Regions from separate parts of the Bradyrhizobium sp. CCBAU 53415 genome, predicted to be linked through region 1. Evidence: predicted binding sites of a transcription regulator. Region 1 holds the regulator's gene; each other region holds the start of a gene.
The links. The regulator PhoB, encoded in region 1, activates phosphate uptake and scavenging genes when phosphate is short. The targets are predictions, from matches to a motif close to TGTCATNNANCTGTCAT.
Positions count from the first base shown of each region.

Region 1 (7,821 bases):
ACAAGCTGACCTCGGTGATCCGTTTCATCAACGACATCCTCTTGTCGGCGCCCTCGATCATCATCGGCCTGTTCATCTATGGTGCGGTCGTGGTGCCGATGCGAGGCTTCTCGGCAATCGCCGGCGCGCTGGCGCTCGCCGTGATCGTGATCCCCGTCGTGGTGCGCACCACGGAGGACATGCTGCTGCTGGTGCCGAACCCGCTGCGTGAAGCCGCCAGCGCACTCGGTCTGCCGCGTTCGCTGGTGATCAAGCGCATCGCCTACCGTGCGGCGCGCTCCGGCCTCATCACCGGCGTGCTGCTCGCCACCGCCCGCGTCGCCGGCGAGACCGCGCCGCTGCTGTTCACCGCGCTGTCCAACCAGTTCTTCAGCCTGAGCCTGGACAAGACGATGGCCAACTTGCCGGTGACCATCAACAACTTCGTGCAGAGCCCCTACGCCTACTGGAAGCAACTCGCCTGGAGCGGGGCGCTGCTGATCACCCTGACTGTGCTTGCCCTGAACATTGGCGCCCGCATCCTTGGTGCCGAGAGGACCGCAAAATGAGTGAAATGTCTATTTCCGTAAGCGCGCCGACCGTTCATCCCGGCTCGCAGCCGCTGCCCGAGGCGCCTGCCAAGGTCACCGCGCGCAACCTCAATTTCTACTACGGTGAGCACCATGCGCTGAAGAACATCAATCTGGCGCTGGGTACCAATCGCGTCACGGCCTTTATCGGCCCGTCCGGCTGCGGCAAGTCGACCCTGCTGCGCATCTTCAACCGGATGTACGACCTCTATCCGGGCCAGCGCGCCACCGGCCAGCTGTTGCTCGACCAGACCAACATTCTCGACCCCAAGCTCGACCTCAATCTGCTGCGCGCCCGGGTCGGCATGGTGTTCCAGAAGCCGACGCCGTTCCCGATGACGATCTACGAGAACATCGCCTTCGGCATCCGCCTCTACGAGAAGATCTCGAAGTCCGAGATGGACGATCGCGTCGAGAAGGCGCTGCGCGGCGGCGCGCTGTGGAACGAGGTCAAGGACAAGCTCAACGCCTCCGGCCTGTCGCTCTCGGGCGGCCAGCAGCAGCGCCTGTGCATCGCCCGCACCGTCGCGGTGCGCCCCGAGGTGATCCTGTTCGACGAGCCCTGCTCGGCGCTCGATCCGATCTCGACCGCCAAGGTCGAGGAGCTGATCCAGGAACTGTCCGAGAACTACACGATCGCGATCGTCACCCACAACATGCAGCAGGCCGCGCGCGTCTCCGACAAGACCGCCTTCATGTATCTTGGCGAGCTGATCGAGTTCGACGACACCAGCAAGATCTTCACGTCGCCGACCGACCGGCGAACGCAGGATTACATCACCGGCCGGTTCGGCTGAGGAGACGGGACATGGGTACTGAACATACCGCAAAGGCTTTTGACACCGACCTCCAGGAGCTCACCCGCCTGGTCGCCGAAATGGGCGGGATCGCCGAGCGCATGATCGTCGATTCCGTCGACGCGCTGATCCGCCGCGACGTCGCGCTCGGCCAGCGCGTCGTCGCCACCGACGCCGATCTCGACATGCTGCAGAAGCGCATCGAGGAGCGCGCGGTGCTCACCATCGCCCGCCGCCAGCCGATGGCGGTCGACCTGCGCGAGATCGTCGGCGCCATGCGCGTTGCGACCGATCTCGAGCGCATCGGCGACCTCGCCAAGAACATGGGCAAGCGCGTCGCCGCGCTGGAGACCGACTTCCATCCGCTCAAGCTGTTCCGCGGCCTGGAGCACATGACCGATCTCGTGCAGCAGCAGGTCAAGTCGGTGCTGGACGCCTATGCCGCTCACGACCTGCCGGCGGCGATGGCGGTGTGGAAGGGCGACGAGGAAGTCGACGCGATCTGCACCTCGCTGTTCCGCGAGCTCCTCACCTACATGATGGAGGATCCGCGCAACATCTCGTTCTGCATCCACCTGATGTTCTGTGCCAAGAACATCGAGCGGATCGGCGACCATGCCACCAACATCGCCGAGACCGTGTTCTACATGATCGAGGGCCAGGCCATCACCGACAAGCGGCCGAAGGGCGACATGACCACGTTCGCCACGACGATACCGAATACCTGAAGACTTAAGGAGCGACGGTACCATGGGCGCACGCATTATGGTGGTTGAGGACGAGGAAGCTCTCACCGAGCTTCTCCGTTACAACCTCGAAGGCGACGGCTATGACGTCGAGACGGTGATGCGCGGCGATGACGCCGACACCCGCCTCAAGGAGCACATTCCCGATCTGATCGTGCTCGACTGGATGCTGCCGGGCCTGTCAGGCATCGAGCTGTGCCGGCGGCTGCGCACCCGCTCCGAGACCAAGCAGCTGCCGATCATCATGCTCACCGCCCGCGGCGAGGAGAGCGAGCGGGTGCGGGGACTTGCGACCGGCGCCGACGACTATATCGTCAAGCCATTCTCGGTGCCGGAACTGCTGGCGCGCGTGAAGGGTCTGCTCAGGCGCGCGAGCCCCGAGCGGCTCGCCACGGTGCTCGCCTATGGCGACATCGAGCTCGACCGTGACAAGCGCCGCGTCGCGCGTTCGGGCCGGCCGATCGACCTCGGCCCGACCGAATATCGCCTGCTGGAGTTCTTCCTGGAGCATCCCGGCCGGGTGTTCTCGCGCGAGCAACTGCTCGACAGCGTCTGGGGCCGCGACATCTACATCGATGAACGCACCGTCGACGTTCATATCGGTCGTCTCCGCAAGCTGCTCAATCTCGGCCGCGAGCAGGACCCGATCCGCACCGTCCGCGGCGCCGGTTATGCGCTCGACGATCGCTTTGCGAAGGCGGAGCAGACCTAAAGCATGATCCGGAAAAGTGCGCAGCGGTTTTCCGAAAAGATCATGCTTAAACGACGACCTACAGCGCGATGACGATTCATCCTGATCGCATCGCGCTTTAGTCTAAGGTTTGCAGACTTTGGTTTGGCGTAGTGCAATCACACTCTCAGTGTCGTCCCTGCGAACGCAGAGACCCATAACCACAGGAAGTGGTTTGGCGAAGACTCGGAGTGATCATCCCGTGCAATGACAGCGCCCCGGGATTATGGGTCCCTGCGCCCCGTGCGCAATTGCGCACCAGGCAGGGACGACATCCGATGTGTTGAGCCGTTTTCGCGCGCCGGCTGACGAGGCGCGCTGATAACCTACCGCGTTCCCGGCTTGGCCGGTGCGCGCCGGCGATCTGCCGCCGGCTGATAGGCCACGCGCGAATGCTGGGCGCAGTAGGGCAGGCCGGACAGCGCCTTGCCGCCGCAGAAGAAGAAATCCGGGCTCGAGGGATCGCCGACCGGCCAGTGGCAGGTCGCCTCGTTCAATTCCAGCAGCGACAGTCGCTGGCTCATCGGCACCACGTTGTCGTAGGTGACCGGCTCGGCCTCCACCTCGACCTCGAAGGCCTGCGCCAGCGCGGTGTTGCCGCGCGCAACGGGGCGGGTCACCCGCATCATGTGCTGCGCGGGCCGTGCCTTGCGCGGCCGGGGCGCTGCCGAAGAAGGGCTCTTGGCGCGGCCGGACAGGCCGAGCCGGTGCACTTTGCCGATCACGGCATTGCGGGTCACATTGCCGAGCTCCGCCGCAATCTGGCTGGCCGAAAGTCCGGCCTCCCAGAGCTTTTTCAGCTGCTCGACGCGATCATCGGACCAGGTCAAAACCGTCATTGCACCCTTTCCCTCGCTGCGAGCCTGCCATCCTGGAGCCTTCGCAGCGAATGCCTAAGCCTTGAAAACCCGTGCCGCCAGAATCCCTTAAGGCTCGCCGGGCGCACCAAAGACGCCCGAACGTTTACGCCGGTACATGAGGACTCTTGGGATCAGAACCGCTGCACGAGATATCGTATCTGACAGTCCAAACGCTACAATATGGCGTGACTCCCGCGCAAGAGTCCGCCGGCTCGCTTCCACATGTTCCGTGGTGAAAACCCGCAAAACCGGCACCGCAAGACTACGGATTCAGCGTTTCGCGAGGCTTTCCGGGCGGCATTGACACCCGTCTTGTCAGGCATAAGATAGCGTCACGTGCCGCCCTTAAAAGGCGGCACGTTTCGTTTTCCGGGCCGGGCAATGGTGCGTTGCGCAATGCACGCTTCACGCCGTCCGCAACATTCAAGTGACGTCATGACCAACAGCGCCGCGCCGCATTTGCTCCCCGTTTTCGCCAGGGCCGACCTCGGTTTCGAGCGCGGCGAAGGCTGCTGGCTGGTCGCGACCAATGGGGATCGCTATCTCGATTTCACCTCGGGCGTGGCGGTGAATGCGCTCGGCCATGTTCATCCCGCGCTGGTCAAGGCGCTGCAGGAGCAGGCGACGAAGCTCTGGCACATGTCGAACCTGTTCCAGAGCCCCGACGGCGAGAAGCTCGCAAGCCGCCTCTGCAACGAGAGTTTTGCCGACTTCGTGTTCTTCTGCAATTCCGGCGCCGAGGCGCTGGAAGGCGTGATCAAGCTGGTCCGCCATCATCACTTCTCCAAGGGGCATCCCGAGCGCTATCGCATGATCACCTTCGAGGGCGCCTTCCACGGCCGCACGCTGGCAACGCTCGCCGCTACCGGATCTGCAAAATATCTCGAGGGCTTCGGTCCGCCGATGGACGGCTTCGACCAGGTGCCGCATGGCGACCTGGAAGCTGTGAAGAAGGCGATCGGCCCGCATACCGCCGGCATTCTCATCGAGCCGATCCAGGGCGAGGGCGGTGTTCGTTCTGCGCCTCCCGCCTTCCTCAAGGCACTGCGCGAGCTCTGCAATGAGCGCGGCCTGTTGCTCGCCTTCGACGAGGTGCAGACCGGCATGGGCCGCACCGGCGAACTCTTTGCCTACAAGCGCACCGGCGTCGTGCCCGACGTGATGTCGCTGGCGAAGGCGCTCGGTGGCGGTTTCCCGATCGGCGCGGTGCTCGCCACCGCCGACGCGGCGCGCGGCATGGGGCCGGGCTCGCACGGTTCGACCTTCGGCGGCAATCCGCTCGCGATCTCGGCTGCGAACGCCGTTCTCGACGTCATGCTCAAGCCCGGCTTCTTCGATCACGTTCAGAAGATGTCGCTGCTGCTGAAGCAGAAGCTCGCCTCGGTGATCGACCGTCATCCTGATGTCGTCAGCGAGGTGCGCGGCGAGGGCCTCCTGATCGGCATCAAGGCCGTGGTGCCCGCAGGCGACCTCGTCGCGGCGCTGCGCGCCGAAAAATTGCTCACCGTCGGAGCAGGCGACAATGTCGTGCGCTTCCTGCCACCCTTGATCGTCACTGAAGCGGAGATCGAGGACAGCGTCGGGCGGCTCGAACGCGCCTGCACTGCGATCTCATCCAGCCAGACCAAGCGGGCGGCAAGCTGATGAACAAGACGCCCAACAAGACTCCAAAGCACTTCCTGGATATCAACGAGCTGCCGCTGTCGGAGCTCAAGAGCATGCTCGCCGCCTCGTCCGCCATGAAAGCGAAGCAGAAGGCGCATCAGCCGGTCAGGCCGCTTGAAGGCAAAACGCTGGCGATGATCTTCGAGCGGCCCTCGACGCGGACGCGGGTGTCGTTCGATGTCGCCATGCGCCAGCTCGGCGGCGAGCCCATCATGCTCACCGGCGCCGAGATGCAGCTCGGTCGCGGCGAGACCATCGCCGACACCGCGCGGGTGCTGTCGCGCTATGTCGACGCCATCATGATCCGCATCCTCAATCACGAGGCGCTGCTGGAGCTTGCGGCCTATGCGACCGTGCCCGTGATCAACGGCCTGACGCGGCGGTCGCATCCCTGCCAGGTGATGGCCGATCTCATGACCTACGAGGAGCATCGCGGCCCGATCGAGGGCAAGACTGTGGCCTGGACCGGCGACGACAACAACGTGCTGGCGTCCTGGGCGCACGCCGCCGAGCGCTTCAAGTTCCAGCTCAACGTCGCAACACCTCCGGAGCTCGCGCCGAAAAAGGCGATGCGCGACTGGATCAAGACGACCAATGCGCCGATCGCGCTCGGCACCGATCCGGAAGCCGCCGTGCGCGGCGCCGATTGCGTCGTCACCGACACCTGGGTGTCGATGGGCGACAAGGAGGGCGAGCACCGCCACAACGTGCTCAAGCCCTACCAGGTCAACAGCAAGCTGATGTCGCTCGCCAAGCCCGATGCGCTTTTCATGCACTGCCTGCCCGCCCATCGCGGCGAGGAGGTCACGGACGAGGTGATCGACGGCCCGCAATCGGTCGTGTTCGACGAGGCCGAAAACCGTCTGCATGCGCAGAAAGGCATTCTGGCCTGGTGCTTTGACGCGGTGAAGTAATTGCGGTGGTGGGGCCGCCTTGATGGCCCCATTCTCCGCTGTCATCCCGGACAAGCGCCGCGCAGCGGCGCGCCGATCCGGGATCCATAGCCACAGGATTGAGTTTGGCGAAGACTCGGAGTTGTCATCGCCGGTCACAACGTCATCCTGTGGTGGGTCCCGGGTTCGCGCTTCGCGCGCCCCGGGACGACACCGAATTTGAGGCGGCTTGTTACCGTTCAATCCGCATCCGGAACACACCATCTCGGTGATCTCCGTGCCCCTTCCAATCCCCACTCTCCGACCCCAGATAGAGCGCCATGGTTTCCCAATTCCCTGACATGAAGACCGGGTCCGAAGGCCCGGTTCGCGCGCCATCAGCGGTTCCGATCGATGACGCCGTGCTGCCCTACGAGGTCGACGCGCTCGACGTGCGCGGCCGCTTGGTGCGGCTCGGCCCTGCGCTCGACGACATCCTGACCAAGCACGATTATCCAGCGCCGGTCGGCAAGTTGCTCGGCGAGGCCATCGTGCTGGCGACGCTGCTCGGCTCGGCGCTGAAATTCGAAGGCCGCTTCATCCTGCAGGCCCAGACCGACGGCCCGGTGTCGTTCCTGGTCGTCGACTACAAGGCGCCGGACCATCTGCGCGCCTATGCCCGCTACGACGCCTCGCGTCTGGGCACGGCGAAGGATTCCGGCACGCTGCTCGGTCGCGGCCATCTCGCCATGACCATCGACCAGGGCCCCGACATGAGCCGCTATCAGGGTCTGGTCGCGCTCGATGGCGGCAGCCTGGAAGACGCCGCCCACGAATATTTCCTGCGCTCCGAGCAGATTCCGACCAAAGTGCGCCTTGCGGTCGGCGAGGAGTGGCGCTCGAGCGACGGCGGCAAGCATCGCTGGCGCGCCGGCGGCATGCTGATGCAGTTTTTGCCGAAGGCGCCGGAGCGCGCGCGGCAGGCGGACTTGCATCCGGGCGATGCACCCGAAGGCGTCGAGGCGCATAGCGTCGCCGAGGACGACGCCTGGGTCGAGGCGCGCTCGCTGATCGAGACCGTCGAGGACGTCGAGCTGATCGATCCCGAGCTCTCCGGCGAGCGGCTGCTCTACCGCCTGTTCCACGAGCGCGGCGTGCGCGTGTTCAAGCCGCTGTCCCTGCAGGCGCAATGCTCCTGCTCGCGCGATGCGGTCGCGTCCATGCTGAAGAGCTTTTCGCCCGACGACCGCGCTGCCATGGTCAAGGACGACAAGGTCGTCGTCACCTGCGAGTTCTGCAGCTCGGTCTACCAGTTCACGCCGCACGAGGCGGGCGTCGAGGACGTCGCCGGGTCGGCCCTTCCGGCCGGTCAGAACTCGCAATGACGGTGTGGACAGAGCCTGCGCCACACTTCGCGCTCGTGCCCCGGACGCGGCGCAGCGCGCTGCAGGGCCGGGGCCCATGTCGCGGAGCGTACTGGCGCCCTGGGTTCCGGCTCTGCGCGGCAACGCCTTGCGTTGTGGCGCGTCCGGGACACGAGAGTGTCCCCCCTAGTTCAACACCCGCTTATGGTCCGGGCTGT
Region 1 is NZ_LBJF01000002.1:298,710-306,530, forward strand. It holds gene pstA (phosphate ABC transporter permease PstA) at 1-548, shown strand, start outside; gene pstB (phosphate ABC transporter ATP-binding protein PstB) at 545-1,366, shown strand; gene phoU (phosphate signaling complex protein PhoU) at 1,378-2,094, shown strand; gene phoB (phosphate regulon transcriptional regulator PhoB) at 2,117-2,824, shown strand; gene XH87_RS07740 (GcrA family cell cycle regulator) at 3,169-3,681, opposite strand; gene XH87_RS07745 (aspartate aminotransferase family protein) at 4,138-5,346, shown strand; gene argF (ornithine carbamoyltransferase) at 5,346-6,281, shown strand; gene XH87_RS07755 (Hsp33 family molecular chaperone) at 6,581-7,624, shown strand; gene apaG (Co2+/Mg2+ efflux protein ApaG) at 7,790-7,821, opposite strand, start outside.

Region 2 (7,821 bases), on a different contig from region 1:
GGCGGCCACCTCGATTCAGGTCGGACTGGGCCTGCGTCCGCTCGACGCACTTCGCCGCGGCGTCGCGGACGTCCGCTCCGGACAACGCAAGCATCTTCCCGTCGATGTCCCTGCCGAGGTCAAGCCTCTGGTGGAAGAGGTGAACAGCCTGATCGACGCCCAGGAACGCGAGATCGAGCGTTCGCGCAGCCGTGCCGCTGATTTGGCGCATGGGCTGAAGACCCCGCTCGCCGCACTCTCGGCCGATGTCGCGCTCTTGCGTCGGCGAGGCGAGCAGGACGTCGCCCAGGCAATCGAAGCCGTCGGCGAAACGATGAGCCGTCACGTCGACCGCGAGCTGGCACGCGCCCGGGCGCGGGGGACGGCACGACAGCGCGGCGGTATTTCCACGCCCCTCAGACCGCTTGTCCGGTCCCTGATGCTTACGCTGGCGCGCACGCCCGCTGCGCAGCGGCTGAAATTCGAGACCTGCATAACGGGCGAACCAAGCGTGCCGCTCGATCGCACCGATCTGGCCGAAGTGCTGGGCAATCTCCTGGAAAATGCCGCCCGTCACGCCAAGAGCCGGGTGCGTATCGGCGCCGATGCCACCGCGAATCCGGCGGTCTCCGTCGAGGACGACGGCGCGGGAATCGCGCCCGCAGAACGCGTCCGCGTGCTCGAGCGCGGGGTAAGGCTGGATGAGCGCGGTGAAGGTGCCGGCCTTGGCCTCGCGATCGTTCAGGACGTGCTCAGTGCCTATGGGTGGCAGCTCGTTCTCACCGGCTCCGAACTCGGCGGACTGAAAGCCATCGTCGCGCCAAAGGACAGCCGCGATCGGATCGCTGCTGCTGGTTGAAGACCCAACCGGCCCTGTCGCTGTCTGTCAGCGCCGCACGATCGAGCCGGCGCGGCCAATCAGGCGGGCGAGCTGACGGAAGCGGCTGCCGACTCGGTCGGCGACGAGGTCGCCGAGCCGGTGTTCGAACACCAGCATCAATTTGCGTCCCTGGCTGCGGAAATGCGTGGCGGGTAAGACGCCCGGTCGCGCTGCCGAGATCAGATGGGCGACGCGGAACGCTGCCCCCAGGAGGCGGGCGCGTTCGAGTTGCGCCGGCGTCAGCAGCTCCTGCATGGTGGCCGGCGGCTGGTTTTCCTCGCTCAGGCCGGCATAGCGATAGAACACGGACAGGCCGACGAAGGCGCGCTCGGTGTGGGTGATCGCGCCGAAATTGCCGTTGACGACGAGGCTCAGCGTCTGCTCGCCGCGATGGTCGGGATGCACGCGCCAGCCGATGTCGGACAGCAGGCATGCGGTGTGGCGCAAGCGGCGGTCCTCGTCGCTTTCGCGCAGCTTCACGACGCGCGCGAGGCGGTCGGTCCATGCGATCAGCTCGCGGGCGTGTTTCGCCGAGCGTGACAGCAGCTGGTTCAGCTCCTCGGCCGCGCAGATCAGCCCGTCCTTGTTGCGTTCGGTCTCCGCCAGCTTCTCGTGCAGGAGGCCCTCGCGCACGCCGAAGGTCGAGAACACGATGTTCCTCGGTTTTGCAACGCGGATGATGTGCTCGAGCACCAGCGCTGCATAGGTGAGGAGAGGGCGGCGCGCGTCGGCGACGATCTCGATGTCGGCGAGCATGTCGGCGGCAGCGAGGCGCCGGAGACGGCGCGAGAAGTCGAGCGCCTCGGCGGCCGAAATCGAATAGCCGTGCATCACCTGGAGCGGGTAGCCGCTCTGGATGATGTGGATGCGCGCGAGCGCGCGCCAGGTGCCGCCGACGGCATAGAAGGCGCGGCCACGGCCTGCGGTGAGCTGCGGCACCTCGTCGAGCTCCTCGCGCACGATGCGATCGGCCCGCTTGAGCGATTTGTGCGCGAGATCCTGGAGCGCGAGGCCGCCGAGCGGCAGCGTCACGCCGCTGCGTACGGCGTTCTTGCGCACGTCGATCAGCTCGAGCGAGCCGCCGCCGAGGTCACCGACGATGCCGTCGGGAAGGTGGATGCCGGAGATCACGCCGAGTGCCGACAGCCGGGCCTCGCGCGGACCCGACAGGATCTCGATCTTCACCGCGCAGATCCGCTCGGCCTTGGCGATGAAGTCGGCGCCGTTGGAAGCGTCGCGGCAGGCCGCGGTCGCGATCGCGAACACGCGCCCGACCTGCATCACGCGGCACAATGCGCGGAAGCGCTTCAGCGAGGTCAGCGCCTTGTCGACGGCGTCGGGCGCGAGCAGACCCGTGCTCTGCACCTCGCGCCCGAGGCCGCACAGCGTCTTCTCGTTGAAGATCGGGATCAGGCTCCGCGACAGTCCCTCGTAGACGACGAGACGGACCGAGTTGGAGCCGATGTCGATAACCGCGACGGTCGAGCCGCGCTTGCGCGGCCGCTTCACGTCGCAAACCCCCGATCAGGATTGATGGCGTTCGTTCCGGCGCGTGAGACGACGCGGCGAGGATTCCTTGAGCGACTTTCCACGGCCAGACAGACTCGGATTTGTCATGAAGTAGTTGTGGACGTTGAAAGGCTCCTCGCCCTTCGCGGCCTTCATACGCGTTGAGGACCCATCCGGCAACAACTGCCAGCTCTGCTCATTATCCTTCAGGTTCGCGACCATGATCTGTTCGAGAACCTGCTGATGCACCGTCGGATTTTGCAACGGACACAGCACTTCGACGCGGCGATCGAGGTTGCGCGGCATCATGTCGGCGGACGAGATATACACAGCCGCTTTCGCGCTCGGCAGTCCCTGGCCCATGCCGAAGCAGTAGATTCGGCCGTGTTCCAGGAAGCGTCCGATGATCGACTTGACCCGGATGTTCTCCGACAGGCCGGGAATGCCGGGCCTGAGGCAACAGATGCCGCGCACCACGAGCTCGACCTGGACGCCGGCCTGGGAGGCCTCGTAGAGCGCGTCGATGATGTCGGGGTCGACCAGCGCGTTCATCTTCATCCAGACCGCGCCGGTCCGGCCGTGCCGCGCATGCGCGGTCTCGCCTTGAATGTGCTCGATGATGCGCTGGCGCAGCGTCAGCGGCGACACCGCCATCTTCTCCAGATCGCTCGGCGCGGCATAGCCGGTGATGAAATTGAACACGCGAGCGGCATCGCGGCCGATGGTCGGATCGGAGGTGAAGTAGGAGAGGTCGGTGTAGATGCGCGCGGTGACCGGGTGATAATTGCCGGTGCCGGTATGGACGTAAGTCGTGAGGCTGCCGCCCTCGCGGCGCACCACCATCGAGAGCTTCGCGTGCGTCTTCAATTCGAGGAAGCCGTAGACGACCTGGACGCCGGCGCGTTCGAGGTCGCGCGCCCAGCGGATGTTGGCTTCTTCGTCGAACCGCGCCTTCAGCTCGATCAACGCCGTGACGGATTTGCCGGCTTCGGCGGCTTCGGCGAGCGCGCGCACGATCGGCGAGTTGTTGGAGGTGCGGTAGAGCGTCTGCTTGACCGCGACGACGTCGGGGTCGCGCGTCGCCTGCTGCAGGAACTGCACCACCACGTCGAAGGATTCGTAGGGGTGATGGACCACGAGGTCCTTCTGCCGGATCGCGGCAAAGATGTCGCCGCCGTGCTCGCGGACGCGCTCGGGATGGCGCGGCACGTAAGGGGTGAATTCGAGGTCGGGGCGGTCGAGGCGGGTGAGCTGCGAGAGCTCGTTCATCGCCTGCACACCGTCGACCAGGAAGACCTCGTCGTCGGCCGCCGACAGCGCGTGCTGCACGAAGCTGCGCAGCTCCTCCGGCATCTTGGCGTCGATCTCGAGCCGGATCACCGACCCGCGGCGGCGGCGCTTGAGCGCCGTTTCGAACAGGCGGACGAGGTCTTCCGCCTCTTCCTCGATTTCGAGCTCGGAGTCGCGGATGATCCGGAACGCGCCCTGGCCGTGCAGATTGTAGCCGGGGAATAGGCGGTTGATGAACAGGGCGGTCGCCTGCTCCAGCGAGATCAGCCGGACCACCTTGCCGTCGGCCGGCAGGCGGATGAAGCGGTCGATCTTGCCGGGCATGCGGATCAGCGCGTTCATCTGCTTGCCGTCGGCCGCGCGCGTGAGCTGGAGCGCGATGGTGAAGCCGAGGCTCGGGATGAACGGGAAGGGGTGGGCGGGATCGATCGCGAGCGGCGTCAGCAGCGGGAAGACGTTGTTGAGGAAGTAGTCCTCGATCCAGGTCCGTTCCGCCTTGGTGACGTCCTTGCCGTCGACCAGCACGATGTCGACTTCGGCCAGCGTGCCGCGAAGGTCGCGCCAGATCGCCTGCTGGTCGGAGGCAAGCCGGGAGACGGTCCGGTTGATCAGCGCGAGCTGCTCCGACGGCGTCAGGCCATCGGGGCTGCGTTCGGCAATGCCCTCGCGCACTTGGGCCTTGATGCCGGCGACGCGGACCATGAAGAACTCGTCAAGGTTATTCGCCGAAATCGACAGGAACCGCACCCGCTCCAGCACGGGGTGGCTGGGATTGACCGATTCCTCCAGGACGCGGCGGTTGAAATGCAGCCAGGACAGCTCGCGGTTGATGAACCGTTCGGGGCTGGATGCGATCGCCGGCAAGCCCTCGGTTTCAGGGGCTTTTTCTTTCGTTTCAACAGCTTGCGCAGAGTCCATCAGAAGTCGGTCCATCCTGTCTCGCCTCACTTTGCGACTTAAGCGCAAAACCCCGGGGAGCATGTGTTACAGCGATGACGTTTCGATGACATTGATGTTCCGCCGCCGCGCCGCGTCAAGACGGGCCTCGGCGGCTTTGGGAGCCAGCGGGTCGATCAGACGTCCCGGAGCAACTCGGCGGCCAGCGCCCGGGTGACGGGGCGGCCGAGCCGCAGGGCTTCGCTGTCGAGCAGCTCCACGGCCTGCCGGGCGGCCGCCGAGGAGCGCTCCAGGCGGGTGGCGAGGTAGCCCACCACGCTCTCGTCCACGGTCAGCTGGCGGTCGGCGCAGAATTTGACGATCAGGCCGCGGAAGAGCTGGTCGTCGGGGGGCAGCAGAGCGACCACCGGAACGGCACGCAGACGCGAGCGCAAGTCGCGAAGCTCGATCGCCAGCGCGGCCGGCGCCTCGCGTCCGGTGAGGAGGATGTAGGCGCCGTCTTCGCGGGCGAGGTTCATCAGGTGGAAGAGGGCGCGCTCGTCGAAATTCCCGGCCTTGAGATCTTCGACCACCAGCGCGCCGGTGGCGAGCGCGCCGGGTACGCCTGCCGCGGTCAGTGCATTGGCCGTCGTCGAGCGGGCGCCTGATACCTCGGCCCAGATCGCGGCGAGATGACTCTTGCCGCTTCCTTCCGGGCCCGCCAGCCACATGATCCGGTTCGGCCATTCCGGCCAGCTGTCGATCAGGCCGAGACCGGCCGCATTGGCGGGGCCTTCGAGGAAGTTGTCCCGGCTCAGGCTCTCCGCATGCGGAAGTGAAAACGCCAATTGTCGGGGATGGACGCGGCCTGCCACGCTTGCTTTGCTCCATGCCGGCGCGCCGGCCCGTTTGAAGAGAGGTTCGACTTAATCGTGCCGGACTTGATCGTGCGGGACTCAATCATGCAGGACTTGATCATGCAGGACTTGGCCTTTTGCGGGGCCGCATCCCGGCTCATTTGGCCCCGATCGTGCTACTTGGCCTCGATCGTACTCATGTGCCGCAGCCACTCGACGAGATAGAGCGACACGGAGGAGAGCGTGAAGACCGTGACGAGGCCCATCAGGATGACATCATAAGGTGCCGGTTTGAAGCCGAAGGCAAGCGCCGCCAGCACCAGCGCCGCGAACGCCACCTGTGCCACAGTGTTGAGCTTGGACACCTTCGACGGCTTCATCTCGACGGGCCGGTCGAACAGCCAGGATACGATCACGGCGGCGACGATCATGATGTCGCGCGAAACCACCAGGATCACGATCCAGCGCGGGATCGCGCCCCAGATGCCGAGCGCCATGTAGATCGAGACCAGCAGCGCCTTGTCCGCGAGGGGGTCGAGCAGGGCGCCGAGCTCGCTCGTCATGTTGAAACGCTTGGCCAAAAAGCCGTCCACGGCATCGCTGATGCCGGCGATCAGGAAGACGGCGAACGCCACCTCCATTTGGCTCGACACGATGGCCCAGACGATGATCGGGACCAGCATGATGCGGCCCAGAGTAATGATGTTCGGAATACTCACGAAAGCGCTTCCCGGCACCCGGCCTGACCTCGAATCCGGCCCCCTCGGGAGGCTGAACCGGTTGATATCTACATAGTATAGGGAGGAGCACCATGCGAGCCATTGCGCGTCCCCGGAATTCGACGTAACCAGCCGCAAACCCACTGGAAATCGGGCATGACCGATCGCAAAAACGGCCTCACTTACGCCGATTCTGGCGTCGATATCGACGCGGGCAACCGCCTCGTCGACCTGATCAAGCCGATGGTGCGCGCCACCGCACGGCCGGGCGCCGACGCCGAAATCGGCGGCTTCGGCGGCCTGTTCGACCTCAAGGCGGCCGGCTTCAAGGACCCGGTCCTTGTCGCCGCGACCGACGGTGTCGGCACCAAGGTCAAGATCGCGATCGAAACCGGCCTGCATGGCGGCATCGGCATCGACCTCGTTGCCATGAGCGTCAATGACCTCGTGGTACAGGGCGCCGAGCCGCTGTTTTTCCTGGATTATTTCGCCTGCGGCAAGCTCGACCCCGAGGCCACCGCCGCGATCGTCGCGGGCGTTGCGGAGGGATGCCGCGAATCCGGCTGCGCCCTGATCGGCGGCGAGACCGCCGAGATGCCCGGCCTCTACAAGGACGGCGACTATGATCTGGGCGGCTTCGCCGTCGGCGCTGCAGAGCGCGGCACGCTGCTGCCGCGCAAGGACATCGCGGCGGGCGACGCCGTGATTGGCCTCGCCTCGTCCGGCGTGCATTCCAACGGCTTCTCGCTGGTGCGCAAGATCGTGGAACAATCCGGTCTCGGCTTCGGGGCGCAGGCGCCGTTCGCGCCCGTGATGACGCTCGGCGGCGCACTGCTGACGCCGACGCGGCTCTACGTCAAATCCTGCCTGCGCGCGATCCGCGAGACCGGCGCGGTGAAGGGGCTCGCCCACATCACCGGCGGCGGCTTCACCGACAACATCCCGCGCGTGCTGCCGAAGGATCTGGGCGTCGGCATCGATCTGGCGCGCCTGCCAGTGCTGCCGGTGTTCAAGTGGCTGGCGGCGCAGGCCGGCATCGCCGAGTTGGAGATGCTGCGGACCTTCAACTGCGGCATCGGCATGATCGTGATCGTCGAGCCCGACAAGGTCGACAAGGTCGTCGAGGTCTTCACCGATGCCGGCGAGACCGTGGCGCAGCTCGGCACCGTGATCCCGGCCGAGGGCGAGCACCGCGTCGTCTATAGCGGCCACCTCGATCTGGCGCTGTGATGAAGCGCCGCGTTGCCATCCTGATCTCCGGGCGCGGCTCCAACATGGCCGCGCTGATCAGGGCCGCCGCCGCTCCGGATTTCCCGGCCGAAATCTCGCTCGTCATCTCGAACAAGGCCGACGCGCCCGGGCTCGAGCGCGCCAAGGCGGCCGGCGTGAACACGCTGGTGATCGAGAGTAAGCCGTTCGGCAAGGACCGCGCCGGTTTCGAGAAAGCGCTGCAGGCAGCCCTCGACCAGCGTGGCATCGAGCTGATTTGCCTCGGCGGCTTCATGCGCCTGTTCACGGCCGAGTTCACCAGGGCCTGGTACGGGCGGATGCTCAACATCCATCCGTCTCTGTTGCCGTCGTTCCCCGGTCTCGATCCGCACGGTCAGGCCTTGCGCGCCGGCGTGAAACTATCAGGCGCAACGGTGCACTTCGTGATCCCCGAGACCGACGCGGGCCCGATCGTGATGCAGGGCGCGGTGCCCGTCAGTGA
Region 2 is NZ_LBJF01000023.1:390,061-397,881, forward strand. It holds gene XH87_RS17710 (sensor histidine kinase) at 1-838, shown strand, start outside; gene ppx (exopolyphosphatase) at 866-2,368, opposite strand; gene XH87_RS17720 (RNA degradosome polyphosphate kinase) at 2,384-4,576, opposite strand; gene XH87_RS17725 (DnaA ATPase domain-containing protein) at 4,732-5,409, opposite strand; gene XH87_RS17730 (CDP-alcohol phosphatidyltransferase family protein) at 5,568-6,110, opposite strand; gene purM (phosphoribosylformylglycinamidine cyclo-ligase) at 6,267-7,340, shown strand; gene purN (phosphoribosylglycinamide formyltransferase) at 7,340-7,821, shown strand, end outside.
Region 2: the regulator PhoB is predicted to act here: its motif matches at 4,651-4,667, upstream of XH87_RS17720 (RNA degradosome polyphosphate kinase).

Region 3 (7,821 bases), on a different contig from region 1:
TTTGCCGTGCTGCCGCAGGTGATCGCCGGCTATGCCAGCTATGGGCTGCTGCGCTTCGAGATCAATGTGCGAGAAGCCTCGGTGATGGGCTTTGTCGGGGCCGGCGGCATCGGGATGGAGCTGATTGTTGCGATCCGCAAGTTCTACTATTCGGACGTCAGCGCGATCCTCCTGACCATCATCGTCACGGTCTTCCTCATCGACATCGGCACCGGTTGGCTGCGCGGCCGCCTGTTCGGCAGGGAGGCGCGGACATGAGCCGCCATCCAGAGGTCGATACGGCACAGCTTCGCGCCCGCCATCCGGATGTCTTCAGCCGGCCGGCGTCAGCGCGTCTCGCGACGCCGGCGATGATCGCCGCCGCGCTCGCGCTTCTGGCGTTCGGGCTGGTCGACCTCGACTTTTCACCGTCGCGTCTCGCTGCCGGCGTCAGCCAGCTCGGCTGGATCACGATGATGATGATCCCGCCCGATCCCGGCTCATCGCTGCCGCTGTATCTCAAGGCGCTCGGCGAGACGCTGTCGATCGCGCTGCTCGGTACCACGCTCGCCGCACTGTTCGCGCTGCCCGTGAGCCTGCTTGCGGCGCGCAACATCGTGCCGTCGGGTTTCTTCCGCTTCCCGGTCCGGCGTTTCCTCGATTCGATACGCGGCGTCGACACGCTGATCTGGGCGCTGGTTTGGATCAATGTCGTGGGTCTCGGGCCGTTTGCCGGGGTGCTGGCGATCGCGGTGTCGGATTTCGGCGCGTTCGGCAAATTGTTCTCGGAGGCGATCGAAGGCGCCGACCAGAAGGAGGTCGAGGGCATCCGCGCTTCCGGCGGCAGTGCCCTGCACGAGATCCGCTTCGGCCTGATGCCGCAGGTGCTGCCCGTCATCGCCGGCCAGGTGCTGTACTACATCGAATCCAACACCCGCTCGGCCACCATCATCGGCATCGTCGGCGCCGGCGGCATCGGCCTGCAACTGGCCGAGCAGATCCGCGTGCTGGAATGGCAGAAGGTGTCGTTTTTGATCCTGATGATTCTGGTCGCAGTCGCCGCGATCGATTTCATCTCCGGCAAGCTGCGATTCGCGATCATTGGGCGAAGGGCGGTGGCCTGATCGCCGCCACCAGCTCCTCTTCCCTTCTCCCCTTGCGGGAGAAGGTGGCCTTGGGCCGCCGTTCTTGGGAACGCCAAAGCGACGCTTCGGCTACGGCGCCGGATGAGGGGTATCTGCCCGCGAACTCGACTGCCAGTTTCACGCGCGGAGACATACCCCTCACCCGTTCTCCACCAGAAACTCCACTCGCTCCGCCGCGAAGCGCGAATGCTTCGTCAGCAGCGGCTTGCACTCGAGATCGTGGTCGGTGGCATCGACCACCAGGATCGGGCGTCCGAGCGCGAGATCGAGCCGGGCGGCATCGGTCGCATCGACGATGCCGGCGGTGATTCGGGTCGCACCGCGGCGATAGTCGCGCACGCCGTAATGTTCGAGCAGTTTTGTCATCGAGCGTGTCGCCGCGAACACGGCCCCCGCCTCCGGAAACAGGTCTGCCGACAGCCACGTCGTGGACACGCAGATCGGCGTGCGGTCGGCGAGGCGGATGGCCTCGATCCGCACCAGCGGCGCGCCGGTCTTCAATCCCAGCTCCCGCGCAAGCTCGCGCGTCGCGACGTCATTGGTCGCCTCGATCAGCCGCCCATGCGGTTCGCGGCCGCCCGCACCGACGATCTCGGAAAAGCGCGTGCGCGAGCGAAGCGGATAGGCCAGCTTCGGCGCCTCGACATAGGTTCCGCTGCCGCGCTCGGCCCGCACCAGGCCGCGCTCGGCGAGGGCGGCCAGCGCGCGCCGCACGGTGTGGCGGTTGACGCGATAGGTTTCGGCGATCTCCATCTCGCCCGGCAGCTTGTCGCCGGCCGCAAAGCGGCCGTCGGCGATGCCGCGTTCGATGCCGTCGGCCACGAGGCGCCATAGCGCGACGCCCGAGGAGGCTGTGTCCTGCATGCTCATGTCGCGGGAAACCTACTCCAGAAATCACATCATTGTCACGAAACAGTCATGGCGCTTCCGTATGAAGTTGTCTATTATCATAGACAACTTCGACGCGGCAAGTTCGGTGGACCAGGTGACGCAGCACAACACCCAGCAAGCCCAGCGCAAGGCCGCGATGGCCGTGCTGGCGCACGCGGAGGCGGGCGAGATCGCCGCTCGCCTCCGCAACTTTTCCCTCCCGGCCCATCAGGATCTGCGCATGCCCGAAAGCGGCCTCGTCATGCTGCGCGGCCGGGTCGGCGGCGACGGCGCGCCGTTCAATCTCGGTGAAGCCACGGTCTCGCGCGCCGCGGTGCGGCTTGCGAGCGGTGAGGTCGGGTTCGGCTACACGCTCGGCCGGAACGGTGAGAAGGCGCGGCTGATCGCGCTGTGCGATGCTCTGGTGCAGTCCCGTGATCATGGCGGGCTCGTCGAGCGCAGCGTCATCGCGCCGTTGCGCGAGCAGATGATGGTCGAGCGCAGGCAGGCGGCGGCCGAGACCGCTGCGACGAAAGTTGATTTCTACACCATGGTGCGCGGTGAGGGGTGAGATCATGACCACGATTTCGGAACTGCCGCCGGGTTTCGCCGACAAGGTGCTGTCGGCGCAATCGACCTTTCGCTCGGTCATGGACGCGATGGCGCGGCCGGGCTCGGTCCGGCGCATCGTGCCGATGGCGGGGGCGCCGGGGCCGATGATGCGCGGCACGGCCGCAATCGCACTGACGCTGTTCGACCACGACACGCCGCTCTGGCTCGATGCGTGGATGGCGGAGAGCCCCGACGTGGTGAAGTGGCTGAAATTCCATACCGGCGCGCCGGTGGTGCAGGATTGCTCGATCGCGAGCTTCGCGCTGGTCAGCAGCGGCGCGGCGCTTCCGCCGCTCGACCGTTTTGCGCTCGGGACGAGCGAATACCCGGACCGTTCGACCACGGTGATCATTCAGCTCGAGAGCCTGGTCTCGGGGCGCAGCTTCGAGCTGCGCGGACCCGGCATCGACGGTGTCGCGACGCTGCAGGCGTCGATCGAGCCCTTCGATCTGTTGGAGCGCCTCCGGCTCAACGAGGTGCTGTTTCCGCGCGGCATCGATGTGGTGTTGGTCGCCGATGACGCCGTGGTTGCGATCCCGCGCACCACGCGCGCCGTGAGCAAAGGAAGCTGAAAGCATGTATGTCGCAGTCAAAGGCGGTGAACGCGCCATCGAGAACGCCCATCGCCTGCTGGCCAATGCGCGGCGCGGCGACCAAAGCGTTCCGGAGGTCACGCTCGACCAGATCTCGGAGCAGCTCGGCCTCGCCGTCGACCGCGTCATGGGCGAAGGCTCGCTCTATGATCGCGAGCTCGCGGCGCTGGCGATCAAGCAGGCGCGCGGCGATCTGATCGAGGCGATCTTCCTGGTTCGCGCCTTCCGCGCCACTCTGCCGCGCTTCGGCGCCAGCGAGCCGGTCGACACCGGTGCGATGCGCGTGCAGCGGCGGGTGTCCTCGACCTTCAAGGACATTCCCGGCGGCCAGATCCTCGGGCCGACCTTCGACTATACCCACCGCCTGCTCGATCCCTCGCTCGCCGAAGGCTTCGTTCCGGACGCGCCGGCGACGGCTGAGGCGGCCACCGCGCCAACGCCGCGCGTGACCGACATTCTCGGCCGTGACGGGCTGATCGAATCCTCGCCGCAGGCCGACGACGGCGCCAGCGTCGGCGATCTCACCCGCGAGCCGCTGAACTTTCCTGCGGATCGCGACCTGCGCTTGCAAAATCTGGCGCGCGGCGATGAAGGCTTCCTGCTGGCGATGGGCTATTCCACCCAGCGCGGCTATGGCCGCAACCATCCCTTCGCCGGCGAGATCCGCTTCGGCGAGGTAGAGGTGGAATTCTTCGCGGAAGACGCCGGCTTCGCCGTGCCGCTGGGCTCGATCGAGCTGACCGAGTGTCAGATGGTCAACCAGTTCAAGGGTTCTGCGACCGAGGCGCCGTGCTTCACCCGCGGCTACGGCCTCGCCTTCGGCCAGAGCGAGCGCAAGACCATGTCGATGGCGCTGGTCGATCGCGCGCTGCGCGCGCGTGAGCTCGGCGAGGAGGCGCTCGCACCGGCGCAGGACGAGGAGTTCGTGATGTCGCATTCGGACAATGTCCAGGCGACCGGCTTCGTCGAGCACCTGAAGCTGCCGCATTATGTCGACTTCCAGTCCGAGCTCGGCCTGCTGCGCAAGCTGCGGCAGGAGTTCGCGGACGCCCAAGCGGGCGATGCCATGAAGGAGGCCGCGGAATGAACGCGCCCGCCTACAACTTCGCCTATCTCGACGAGCAGACCAAGCGGATGATCCGCCGCGCGATCCTGAAAGCGATCGCCATTCCCGGCTATCAGGTGCCGTTCGCCAGCCGCGAAATGCCGATGCCCTATGGCTGGGGCACCGGTGGCGTGCAGGTCACCGCCGCGATCCTCGGTCCCCAGGACGTGCTCAAGGTGATCGACCAGGGCTCCGACGACACCACCAATGCGATCTCGATCCGGAAGTTCTTCGCCAAGACCGCCGGCGTTGCGACCACGACGGCGACGGACGAGGCAACGGTGATCCAGACCCGTCACCGTATCCCGGAGACGGCGCTGAACGAAAACCAGGTGCTGGTCTATCAGGTGCCGATCCCCGAGCCGTTGCGTTTCCTCGAGCCGCGCGAGACCGAGACGCGGCGCATGCACGCGCTCGCCGAGTACGGCCTGATGCACGTGAAGCTCTACGAGGACATCGCCCGCTTCGGCCACATCGCGACCGCCTACGCCTATCCGGTGAAGGTGAACGCGCGCTACGTGATGGATCCGTCCCCGACGCCGAAATTCGACAATCCCAAGATGGACAACTGCCCGGCGCTGCAATTGTTCGGCGCTGGCCGCGAAAAGCGCATCTACGCGATCCCGCCTTATACCCAAGTGGTCTCGCTCGATTTCGAGGACCACCCGTTCGAGCCGTACCGCTTCAACGCGCCCTGCGCGCTGTGCGGCGCGGAAAATTCCTATCTCGACGAGATCGTCACCGACGACAAGGGCGGGCGCATGTTCGTCTGCTCGGACACCGACTATTGCGAGGGCCGGCAGACCGCGGGCCATCACGGCAGCCTCAGTGCTGCGCCCTACAAGGAGAAGGCGCGGGAGGCGTCGAATGGCTGATCACGACATGCTCGACAACGACGAGCCGCTGCTGGTCGCGACATCTCTCAGCAAGTCCTTCGGCCGCATCGCTGCCTGCCGCGACGTCTCCTTCGCGCTCTATCCCGGCGAAGTGCTGGCGATCGTGGGCGAATCCGGCTCGGGCAAGTCGACGCTGCTGCAGACGTTGTCGGGTCAGCTGGCGCCGAGCGCGGGCCATGTGTCCTACCGAATGCGCGACGGCGTTACCCGTGATCTCACGACGCTCGGAGAGGCCGAGCGGCGCTTCCTGTTCCGCACTGATTGGGGTTTCGTGCACCAGGACCCCGCGCAGGGCCTGCGCATGGCGGTCTCGGCCGGCGCCAATGTCGGCGAGCGGCTGATGGCGGTGGGCTGGAATCACTACGGCCGCATCCGCGACACCGCATCGGACTGGCTCACCCGCGTCGAGATCGACGTCGCGCGCATCGACGATGCGCCGCGCACCTATTCCGGCGGTATGCGGCAGCGTCTCCAGATCGCCCGCAACCTCGTCACCGAGCCGCGGCTGGTATTCATGGACGAGCCGACCGGCGGCCTCGACGTGTCGGTGCAGGCGCGCCTGCTCGACCTGCTGCGCAGCCTCGTCGCCGAACTGCATCTCGCCGTCATCATCGTCACCCACGATCTCGCGGTCGCGCGCCTCCTGTCGCATCGCGTGATGGTGATGAAGGGCGGCCGCGTCATCGAGACCGGCCTCACCGACCAGGTGCTCGACGACCCCCGCGAGCCCTATACCCAACTCCTCGTCTCCTCGATTCTCCCGCCATGAGCTTTTCGATGACCGCCATGATCGATGTTGCCGATGCCCAGAAGACCTTTACGATGCACTTGCAAGGCGGCATCGAGCTGCCGGTCGTGCGCGGCGTGACCTTCCACGTCAATCCCGGCGAATGCGTCGTGCTGTCGGGGCCATCAGGTGCCGGCAAATCGTCGATCCTGAAGATGATTTTTGGCAACTATCGCTGCGATAGCGGCCGCATCGGCATCCGCCATCGCGGCACGGTGATCGACCTCGCCACCGCCGAGCCGCGGCAGGTCCTCAATATCCGCCGCTCCACGATCGGCTATGTCAGCCAGTTCCTGCGCGCGGTGCCGCGCGTGGCCACCATTGACGTCGTCGCCGAGCCGCTGATCGTGAACGGCGTGGCCAGATCCGAGGCGCAGCAGCTCGCCGGCGAGCTGCTGCATCGCCTCAACATCCCCGAGCGCCTCTGGCAGCTTCCGCCCGCGACCTTCTCCGGAGGCGAGCAGCAGCGCGTCAATATCGCGCGCGGCTTCATCTCGGACCTGCCGATCCTGCTGCTGGACGAGCCGACCGCCTCGCTCGATGCCGCCAACCGCACCGTCGTGGTCGAGCTGGTCGCCGAGAAGAAGCGCCAGGGCGTCGCCATGGTCGCCATTGTCCATGACGACGAAATCCGTCATCTGATTGCCGACCGCATCGTCGACGTCACCAGCTTTGCTGCCGCGGCCTGAAGGAAATGGAAATGAACGCCGAGCCGAAGGTAACCGTGATCGCCAACGCCAGGATCGTGCTGGCCGACCGGGTGATCGAGCAGGGCTGGCTCGCTCTTGCGGACGGACGCATCGCCGAGATCGGCGAGGGCAGGGCGCCCGCGGGCGCCGAGGATGCCGGCGGCGACCTCGTCATGCCCGGCCTGATCGAGCTCCACACCGACCATCTCGAAGCGCATTACGTGCCGCGGCCAAAAGTGTTCTGGAATCCGGTCGCCGCCGTGATCTCCTATGACGGCCAGCTCGCGACCTCGGGCATCACCACGGTTTTCGATTCACTCCGGGTCTGGCGCGAGGACGGCGCCGAGGAAGTCGATGGCCGCGCCGGCGTGCTCGCCGCCGCGATCACGACCGCGCGTGATGCCAGCCTGCTGCGCGCCGATCACTTCCTGCATCTGCGCTGCGAGATCCCGATGCCGAGCGTGGTCGAGGAGGCCAGGGAGCTGATCGACCGTCCCGACGTCAAGCTGATGTCGCTGATGGATCACACGCCGGGGCAGCGCCAGTTCCGCGACGAGGTCAAGCTGCGTGACTATTATCGCGGCAAGGGCGGCGGCAAGACCGATGCCGAGCTCGACGAGCTGTTCGCAAAGCGCTTCGAGTACCAAAAGCAATATGCGGCGACCAACATGCGCGAGATCGTGGCGCTGGCGCATCGGTACAAGATTCCTCTGGCGAGCCACGACGACACCACCGAGGAGAACGTCGCGGACGCCGTGCGCGATCGCGTTTCGGTGGCGGAGTTCCCGACCACGCTCGAGGCCGCACGCGGCCTGCATCAGGCCGGCATCGACATTCTGATGGGTGCGCCGAATGTGGTGCGCGGCGGCTCGCACTCCGGCAACATCGCCGCGGTCGATCTCGCCCGCGAAGGCCTGCTCGACATCCTGTCGTCGGACTACATCCCCTCCAGCCTGCTGATGGCCGCGCTCCAATTGCCGGAGCACGTGCCCGCGATCAGCCTTCCGGCGGCGGTTCGCACTGTGACGAAAGCCCCCGCCGAGGCGGTCGGCCTCACCGACCGCGGCGAGGTCGCGCCCGGCAAGCGCGCCGACCTCATCCGCGTGCATGTCGCAGGCCACGTTCCCGTCGTTCGCAGCGTCTGG
Region 3 is NZ_LBJF01000024.1:539,285-547,105, reverse strand. It holds gene phnE (phosphonate ABC transporter, permease protein PhnE) at 1-258, shown strand, start outside; gene phnE (phosphonate ABC transporter, permease protein PhnE) at 255-1,103, shown strand; gene phnF (phosphonate metabolism transcriptional regulator PhnF) at 1,263-1,994, opposite strand; gene phnG (phosphonate C-P lyase system protein PhnG) at 2,152-2,565, shown strand; gene phnH (phosphonate C-P lyase system protein PhnH) at 2,570-3,178, shown strand; gene XH87_RS20855 (carbon-phosphorus lyase complex subunit PhnI) at 3,183-4,286, shown strand; gene XH87_RS20850 (alpha-D-ribose 1-methylphosphonate 5-phosphate C-P-lyase PhnJ) at 4,283-5,179, shown strand; gene phnK (phosphonate C-P lyase system protein PhnK) at 5,172-5,969, shown strand; gene phnL (phosphonate C-P lyase system protein PhnL) at 5,978-6,676, shown strand; gene XH87_RS20835 (alpha-D-ribose 1-methylphosphonate 5-triphosphate diphosphatase) at 6,688-7,821, shown strand, end outside.
Region 3: the regulator PhoB is predicted to act here: its motif matches at 2,028-2,044, upstream of phnF (phosphonate metabolism transcriptional regulator PhnF).

Region 4 (7,821 bases), on a different contig from region 1:
TCCTCCTTCTTCATCACGGTGCCGTCGGCGGCCTTGACCATGCCCTTGTTGAGCATGCGGGTCAGGTTGGAATCGTCGTCGGCGTTCCACCAGTTGGCAGCGACGTCGACGGTGCCCTGGGCCAGCGCGAGGACGGCGTTTTCGTGGCTGCCGGTGAAGACGACCTTGGAGAAATAGGCGTCGGGATCGATGCCCATCTGGTTCATCTTGAAGCGCGGCATGTTGTTGCCCGAGGTCGAGTTCGGATCGACCAGGCCGAGATTCTTGCCCTTGAGGTCCTCGAGCTTCTGGTACGGCGATTTCGCCAGCACGTAGAACACCGAATAATAGCCCTTCGAGCCGTCGGAGTTGACGTCGATGACGAAGGCGTCGGTCTTCACGCCGGTGAGACGCGCGCGGGAAAACGAGGCCGGTCCGTAATAGCCGATGTGGATGTTGCCGGCGCGCTGGCCCTCGATCACGGCGGCGTAGTCGTTGGCGACCCGCAACGTCACCTTCACGCCGAGCTCTTTCGACAGATAGTTGACGAACGGCCCGAAGCGCTCCGTGACGCCGCTGCCATTCTCCGCCGGAATCACCGCGAAGGTGATCTCCGGATATTTCGCCTTCCAGTCTTCGGCGGAAGCCGGCCCGGCGAGGGTCAGCGCGGCGGCGCCGGCGAGAATCAGTCTACGGGTGATCATGAATAGCCCCTTCCTGGTTGAAGTCGGTTCGTACGCAATCAAAGACGCGCGCGGCCTCACGCCGCAGCGGCCGTTCCGAGTGCCGGGACGCCCTCGGGCGCCGGAACAGGCACGGCCCCCATGACATCGGCGGCTTCGAGATCGTAGAGCTCGCGCGCGACGTGATCGGTCAGCGCGGACGGCGCACCGTGGAAGACCACGCGGCCCGCGGCCATGCCGATCAGGCGGTCGCAATAGCTGCGGGCGAGATCGAGCGAATGCAGGTTGCAGAGCACGGTGATGCCGAAATGCTTGTTGATGCGCAGAAGCGCATCCATCACGACCTTGGTATTGCGCGGATCGAGCGAGGCGATCGGCTCGTCGGCCAAAATGATGTCGGGCTGTTGCACCAATGCGCGGGCGATCGCCACGCGCTGCTGCTGACCGCCGGAGAGCTGGTCGGCGCGCTGGGCGGCGAGCGTAGCGATGTCGAACTGCTCGAGCGCCGACATCGCCAGAGCCTTGTCCTGCTCGGGCCAGGCCTGCGTCAGCGAACGCCAGGCAGGCATCGTCGCAAGGCGCCCCATCAGGACGTTGGTGAGCACGTCGAGCCGGCCGACCAGGTTGAACTGCTGGAAGATCATCGCCGAGCGCGCGCGCCATTGGCGGAGATCCTTGCCGCGCAACGCGGTAACGTCGACGCCGTCGAACAGGATGCGCCCCCCGGTCGGCGTCACCAGGCGGTTGATGCTCCGCAGCAATGTCGACTTGCCGGCGCCGGATCGCCCGATCACACCGACGAAGCCGCCGGGGGAAACTTGAAACGAAGCGTCGTCCACCGCGGCTTTTGCGCCGAAGCGACACGTCAGACCATCCACCACCAGCATGCAGGGCTCCAGAGTAGCTGGAGCCAACCGCTAACGTCCATGCTTAACACTTGTGTGACGGCGCCGTTGCGGTGCGGCGATCCTGCACGCCTCATCCCCTGTCATCTCGGCGTCATGACATCGTCATCAAGCCACTCGAAGAGGAATGCCCGCCCTCACACCCCGGATGCATCATGGCCGCCAAAGTTCTTTCGGTTCAGCCGACCATCGACCCCTCGGCCAGACTGCACGAGACCCGGCTCGGCGCCTACACCGAGGTCGGCGCGCGCACGATCCTGCATGAAGTGGCGATGGGCGATTACTCCTATGTCGTCAACGATTCGCAGATCACCTACACCACCATCGGAAAATTCTGCTCGATCGCGGCGATGACGCGCATCAATCCCGGCAACCATCCGATGCACCGCGCGACACAGGCGCACTTCACCTACCGCTCCAGCGCCTATTTCGAGGGTGAGAGCGATGATGCCGAGTTCTTCGACTGGCGGCGCCAGCATCACGTCCATATCGGCCACGACGTCTGGATCGGCCATGGCGCGATCGTGCTGCCGGGCCGCAACATCGGCACCGGCGCGGTGATTGCCGCCGGCGCCATCGTCACCAAGGACGTGCCCGCCTACACCATCGTCGCCGGCAATCCGGCCCGTATCGTGCGGCGGCGGTTCTCGGAGGAGATCGCCGGCCGGCTCGCGAAGCTCGCATGGTGGGACTGGGATCACGACAAATTGCGCGAGGCGCTGCCCGATTTCCGCAAGCTCGGGATTGAAGATTTCCTTTCGACATACGAAGCACGGGCGAGCTCTCTCACCAATTCTCCTGCCAGCAAACGAAGCGCGGTCGCGTGACGGACATATTCCTAGAAGGCGGCCGGGCCCTGATCGGCGCCGAGCTGGTCGAAACCTCGCTTCTGGTGTCCGGAACGGACATTGCGCAGGTCGATGCTTCCCGCGGCCGTGCGCGGCTGGCGATCGATGCGCGCGACCTGCTGGTCTTGCCCGGCATCGTCGATCTGCACGGCGATGCCTTCGAACGGCAGATGATGCCGCGCGCCGGCGTCGATTTTCCGATCGACGTCGCGCTCGCCGACAGCGATCGCCAGGCGATCAGCAACGGCATCACGACGGTGTTTCACGCCACGACCTGCTCGTGGGAGCCGGGCCTGCGCAGCGCCGACAATGCGCGTGGCCTGATGGAGGCGATCGAGCGGCAGCGCCCGCAATTCGCCGCCGACACCCGCTTCCATCTGCGCCACGAGACCTACAATCTCGACGCCGAGGCCGAGATCGCCCAGTGGCTCGCCGAGGGCCGCGTCGACCTGTTCGCCTTCAACGACCACATGGACGGCACAGTGGCCGACATGGCCAAGCCGCGCAAGCGCAACCGCATGGTGGAGCGCACCGGCCTTTCGAGCGACGAATTCGACCGGCTGGTCGAGCGCGTGATCTCGCGCGCCGACGAGGTGCCCGCTTCGGTGTCGCGCCTGGCCGCTTCTGCCCGCGCGGCCGAGGTACGGATGCTCTCGCACGATGACGCAACGCCGTCGATGCGCCAGGCGTTTCGCGAGCTCGGCGCTGACATCGCGGAGTTTCCGGTCAACGAGGCGACGGCGCAAGCGGCAGCGAGCCACGGCGATGCCATCGTCTATGGCGCGCCGAACGTCGTGCGCGGCGGCAGCCACACCGGCTGGACCAGGGCATCCGACATGATCGCCAAGGGGCTCTGCTCGGTGCTGGCGTCGGACTACTATTATCCCGCCCAGCTGCTCGCCGCGTTCCGCCTCGCCGCCGATGGCGTGGTGCCGCTGGCACAGGCCTGGGATTTGGTCTCCTCCGGCCCGGCGCGCGCGACCGGTCTTGCCGATCGCGGCATGCTCGCGGAGGGACGCCGCGCCGACATTCTCCTCGTCGACGACAGCGTGAAGCTGCGGCCGCGGCTGATCGGGGTGATCTCAGGCGGCAAGCTCGTGCATCTCACCGATGCGACACGGCTGCTCGCCGCCGTGGCGGCGCCGCGCGAGGCTGTCGTCGCGGCATAAACCGGCTATGCTGAGCCAATGACAGGTTTTCCCCGCTACGCGATCTATTTTGCCGCCGGCGCCGACAGCGCCCTCTCCCGCTTCGGCGCCGAGCTGCTCGGCTATGACGCCTACACGGGCGACGAGGTGCCGTTCCCGCGCGAGGCGCTGCAAATTGCTCCGAACTGGCGCGACATCACGGCTGATCCCCGCAAATACGGCTTTCACGCCACGTTGAAAGCGCCGATGGCGCTGGCATCAGGCAGAACCGAAGCCGGGCTCGTGGCGGCCTGCGCGACATTCGCCGGCCAACCGCGGACAATTCCAGTGATCCGCCCTGTCGTCGACACCATCGGCGGCTTCATTGCCGTCATTCCGGCCGAGCCGGTCGATGCGCTTCAGCAATTTGCCGCCGATTGCGTTCGTGAATTCGATTCCTTCCGCGCCTCCCTCACGGCGCAAGACCGCGCGCGGCGGAAACCGGAAAAGCTCGATGAGCGGCAGCGCGACTATCTTGACCGCTGGGGCTACCCCTATGTGATGGAGGAATTCCGTTTCCACATGACACTGACGGGACGGCTGGACGCGGAGCGGCGCGGGCCGATCCTGGAGATGCTGCGGGGACGATTTGCGGCGCGTGGTCTCGACACGCTGGTCATCGACCGCCTCGCCCTGTTCAGGCAGGACGAGACCAGGGCGCGCTTCCGCATCGTCGGCGAATGGACTTTGGCACGGTAGACCTCAGCGCCAGCTCGCAAGATTGAAGGCGAACGCCACCGCGCCGACCAGAACAAGACTGGTCGCCCAGACTGCATCCAGATTGAACCAGCTTCGCGAAACGAACCTCAATCCCAGATAGCGGTAGACCAGCCACGCCAGACATCCGCCGGCGCCGACCATGGCGGCAACGTGCACCAGGGACACCAGCACCGCCATTCCGACACTCGCCTTCATCAACTCGCCCGCCGCCTCATGGCCGGCATCGAGCTCGAACGCCTGGCAGAGCCCGAGATAGATCGGCACGAGCATCAAGGCGGCGCCGTGAGCAATGGCGACGGCAAATGACCACAGCGCCAATTGCGTTGGCGGGATTCGTGCCAGTGCGCGGGGATGGCGCCGAGCGATCAACCGATAGACGCCGAAACCGATGACGAGAAGGCTCGCGACCAGCTGGATCGGACGCTGCCACTCCGCCAGCACGAGCAGGAACGCGAAGGGCAGCAGCACGAGAAGCGTCGCGAGGAGATGCCCGGCCGACAGGGCCCACAAGGCGCGGAGAAGCGCGCGCGGGCTCTTGTCCATAAGCCCGGCCGAAACGGCGAGCGGCCATCCCATCCCGGGATTGACGCCGTGGTAGAGACCGCTCGCAACAAGGGCGAGCCACAGCCAGCCGAGTGCCGGGCTCGCGTGTTCCCAATCTAGACCGACGGGTAGCAAAACGAGTCCGTCGAACAATCGCCGCCCTCGAGCCTGATCTGGTGCGCACGATATCCGTCGGGGAAGCTCACGAAATAGTCCTTGTCGAGCTCGATGCCGCCGTCGCGACCGACATTGGCCATGACCTCCACGCCCGGAACCCCATCGGGATAGAACTGGTCGTCCCAGGTGGAGTAGAGCGAATTGGTCCAGTACACGCGCCTGCCGTCGCGGCTGATCTCGACCATCTGCGGACCCGCCGCAAAGGCTTTGCCATTTGGATGCGGCGTGCGGCGCGCGATACCTCCGATGTGGACCGAGCCCGCGAGCTTCGGCTTGCGCGGATCACTGACGTCGTACTGGCGCATTTCACCCGTGCCCCAGCACGAGACATAGAGGAACCGGTCATCCATCGACAGGTCGATGTCGGTCACCAGCGGCGGCACGGCGCCAAATCCCTGCAGCAGCGGCGGCAGCTTCTCCTTTGGCGCGGGCTCGGGTGGGATCGTCGCCGTCTTCTCCGCATGGAATTTCCCGCCTTCTCGCCACCAGGTCCAGATCGATGCTTCGAGGTTCGTGGTGTCGACCACGACACCCACGAAGCCGTATTCGCGAACCGGATCGTGCGCCGGTCGTACCTCCAGCGCCATTTGATGATTGGCGCCGAGGTCGATGGTCTGGACGTTGCGACGTGCGCGAAGATCCCAGAAGTGGAGACGATGGCCATATTTGTTCGCAAGCAGATCCTCCGGGACGATCCCGTTCTCGAACTGTGGCGGCAATGCCCATTCGCTCGTCACCATGTAGTCTCGCGGCAGATTCCACCAGAAATCATAATGCAGCGTCTGCGGGCCGCGATCGATCTCCCATCGCCCCAGGACCTCGAAGGTCTCGCAATCCATGATGAAAACGCCGGGAGGTCCGTTGGTGCCGTCCTTGCCGCCGCCACCCAGCGTGCTCACGTAGATGCCGTCCGGCCCGCAATGGATCGTGTGCGGCCGCGAGTAGCCGGTCTTCTTGAAGACTTCCTCCGGTTCGATGATCTTGTGGATCTTGGCTTTGGTCGGATCGGGCTTGGTATCGATGATGTAGATGCGCGACGAGCGGAGCCCTGGGATGATCAGATAGCGCCGCTCGATGAAGGCGTGTCCGGCGAGCGGCGACAAGGCGGAGGAGCACGCATTCCAGCCGAAATGATGAAACTCATCGCCCTTGTTCGGCATCGTCACGGTGTGGACGATCCGGCCATAGGTCGGCGATCCCGGCTTGACGTCGATGACCGCGAGAGCATCCGGCTTTGAGAAGTCCGGACTGAGCAGCAATGTGTAGGCGAAGTTCTCCGCAGGTGCTTCCATCGCAAGCTTGGGCGATGCGTGAAAGGTGGGATCCGGCCTCATCGTCATGGCACTGCCTCCCTGTTCTGTCGGTTTGCGCCAACCTGACTCGGGATAACGGCATAGTGAAGAGGTCTTGCGCGATGTCTTGACTGCTCCGCAGAGTCTGGTTGGTCAGCGTACGATACTTGATCGCCGGGCCCGGGGAAACTGGCGGAATTGCGCCAATTCGACACTTCCAACCGAAATGGGCGGCCCCATCATTGCGTGCGAAACGATGCCGTCCGGACCTTCTCCGCGGAACCGGTCTGGACTGTGTCGTCGCGAGCGCTGCTCGCAACGATGGGGAGACCTACTTACCCCACCGCAGCGCCAGCGCGTCGCGCTCCTTTGCGAGTTCGAGCAAGCCGGCTCGCGTTGCCGGATGCAGCGGCTGGAGCGGATGCCGCACGGCCTCCGACTTGATCACGCCGCCGGCCTGCATCATGACCTTGCATGCGATCAAGCCGCATTGCCGGTTCTCGTAGTTGATCAGCGGCAGCCAGCGTTCGTAGGCGGCCTTCGCCTCCTCGCGCTTGCCCGCGAAATAGGGATCGATGATCTGGCGGATGCCGTCGGGATAGCCGCCGCCGGTCATGGCGCCGGTGGCGCCGGCGTCGAGATCGGCCAGCAGCGTGATCGCCTCCTCGCCGTCCCAGGGGCCTTCGATGTCGCTGCCGCCCGCCTCGATCAGGCTTCGCAGCTTCGCGGCGGCGAAGGGAACCTCGATCTTGAAATAGCGGATGTTGGAAAATTCGCGCGACAGCCGCGCCAGCAACTCGACCGAGAGCGGCGTGCCGGCCACCGGTGCATCCTGGATCATGACGGGAATGTCGATCGCGCCGGAGAGCACGCGAAAGAATTCGACGATGCCCTTCTCCGGGACCCGGAAGGTCGCGCCGTGATAGGGCGGCATCACCATCACCATGGCGGCGCCGGCCGCCTCGGCCTGCTTGCTGCGTGCCGCGCACACGGCCGAGCTGAAATGCGTGGTGGTGACGATCACGGGAACCCGGCCGGCCACATGATCCAGCGCCACATGCATCACCGTCTCGCGCTCGGCGTCGGTGAGCACGAATTGCTCGGAGAAATTGGCGAGGATGCAGAGGCCATTCGAGCCGGCGTCGATCATGAAATCGATGCAGCGGCGCTGGCCCTCGAGGTCGAGCTCGCCGCGCTCGTCGAAGATGGTGGGCACGACCGGGAACACACCGCGATAGGGGCGCTGGGCCTTGTGTTGTGGCGTGACTGGCATCGAACTCTCCATCCCTGATGTCTTGCGTCCGTCGCCGCATATGTGATGCGGCGCCACAGATGTACCCGCCGCGCACGCGGGCGGCAATGCCGAACGCACGACGTCAGGATGGAGGAATGAGGCGAAGCTATGCGGTCTTCACCGCTCCCAGGAAGCCCTCGACCGCGACGCGGAGACGATCGGCGTCGGCGGACATCTTCTTGACGGACTCCGA
Region 4 is NZ_LBJF01000024.1:548,053-555,873, forward strand. It holds gene phnD (phosphonate ABC transporter substrate-binding protein) at 1-683, opposite strand, end outside; gene phnC (phosphonate ABC transporter ATP-binding protein) at 740-1,549, opposite strand; gene XH87_RS20895 (transferase hexapeptide repeat family protein) at 1,723-2,394, shown strand; gene XH87_RS20900 (alpha-D-ribose 1-methylphosphonate 5-triphosphate diphosphatase) at 2,391-3,584, shown strand; gene XH87_RS20905 (DUF1045 domain-containing protein) at 3,603-4,301, shown strand; gene XH87_RS20910 (hypothetical protein) at 4,305-4,898, opposite strand; gene XH87_RS20915 (selenium-binding protein SBP56-related protein) at 4,982-6,382, opposite strand; gene XH87_RS20920 (dihydrodipicolinate synthase family protein) at 6,666-7,607, opposite strand; gene XH87_RS20925 (methyl-accepting chemotaxis protein) at 7,735-7,821, opposite strand, start outside.
Region 4: the regulator PhoB is predicted to act here: its motif matches at 1,649-1,665, upstream of phnC (phosphonate ABC transporter ATP-binding protein).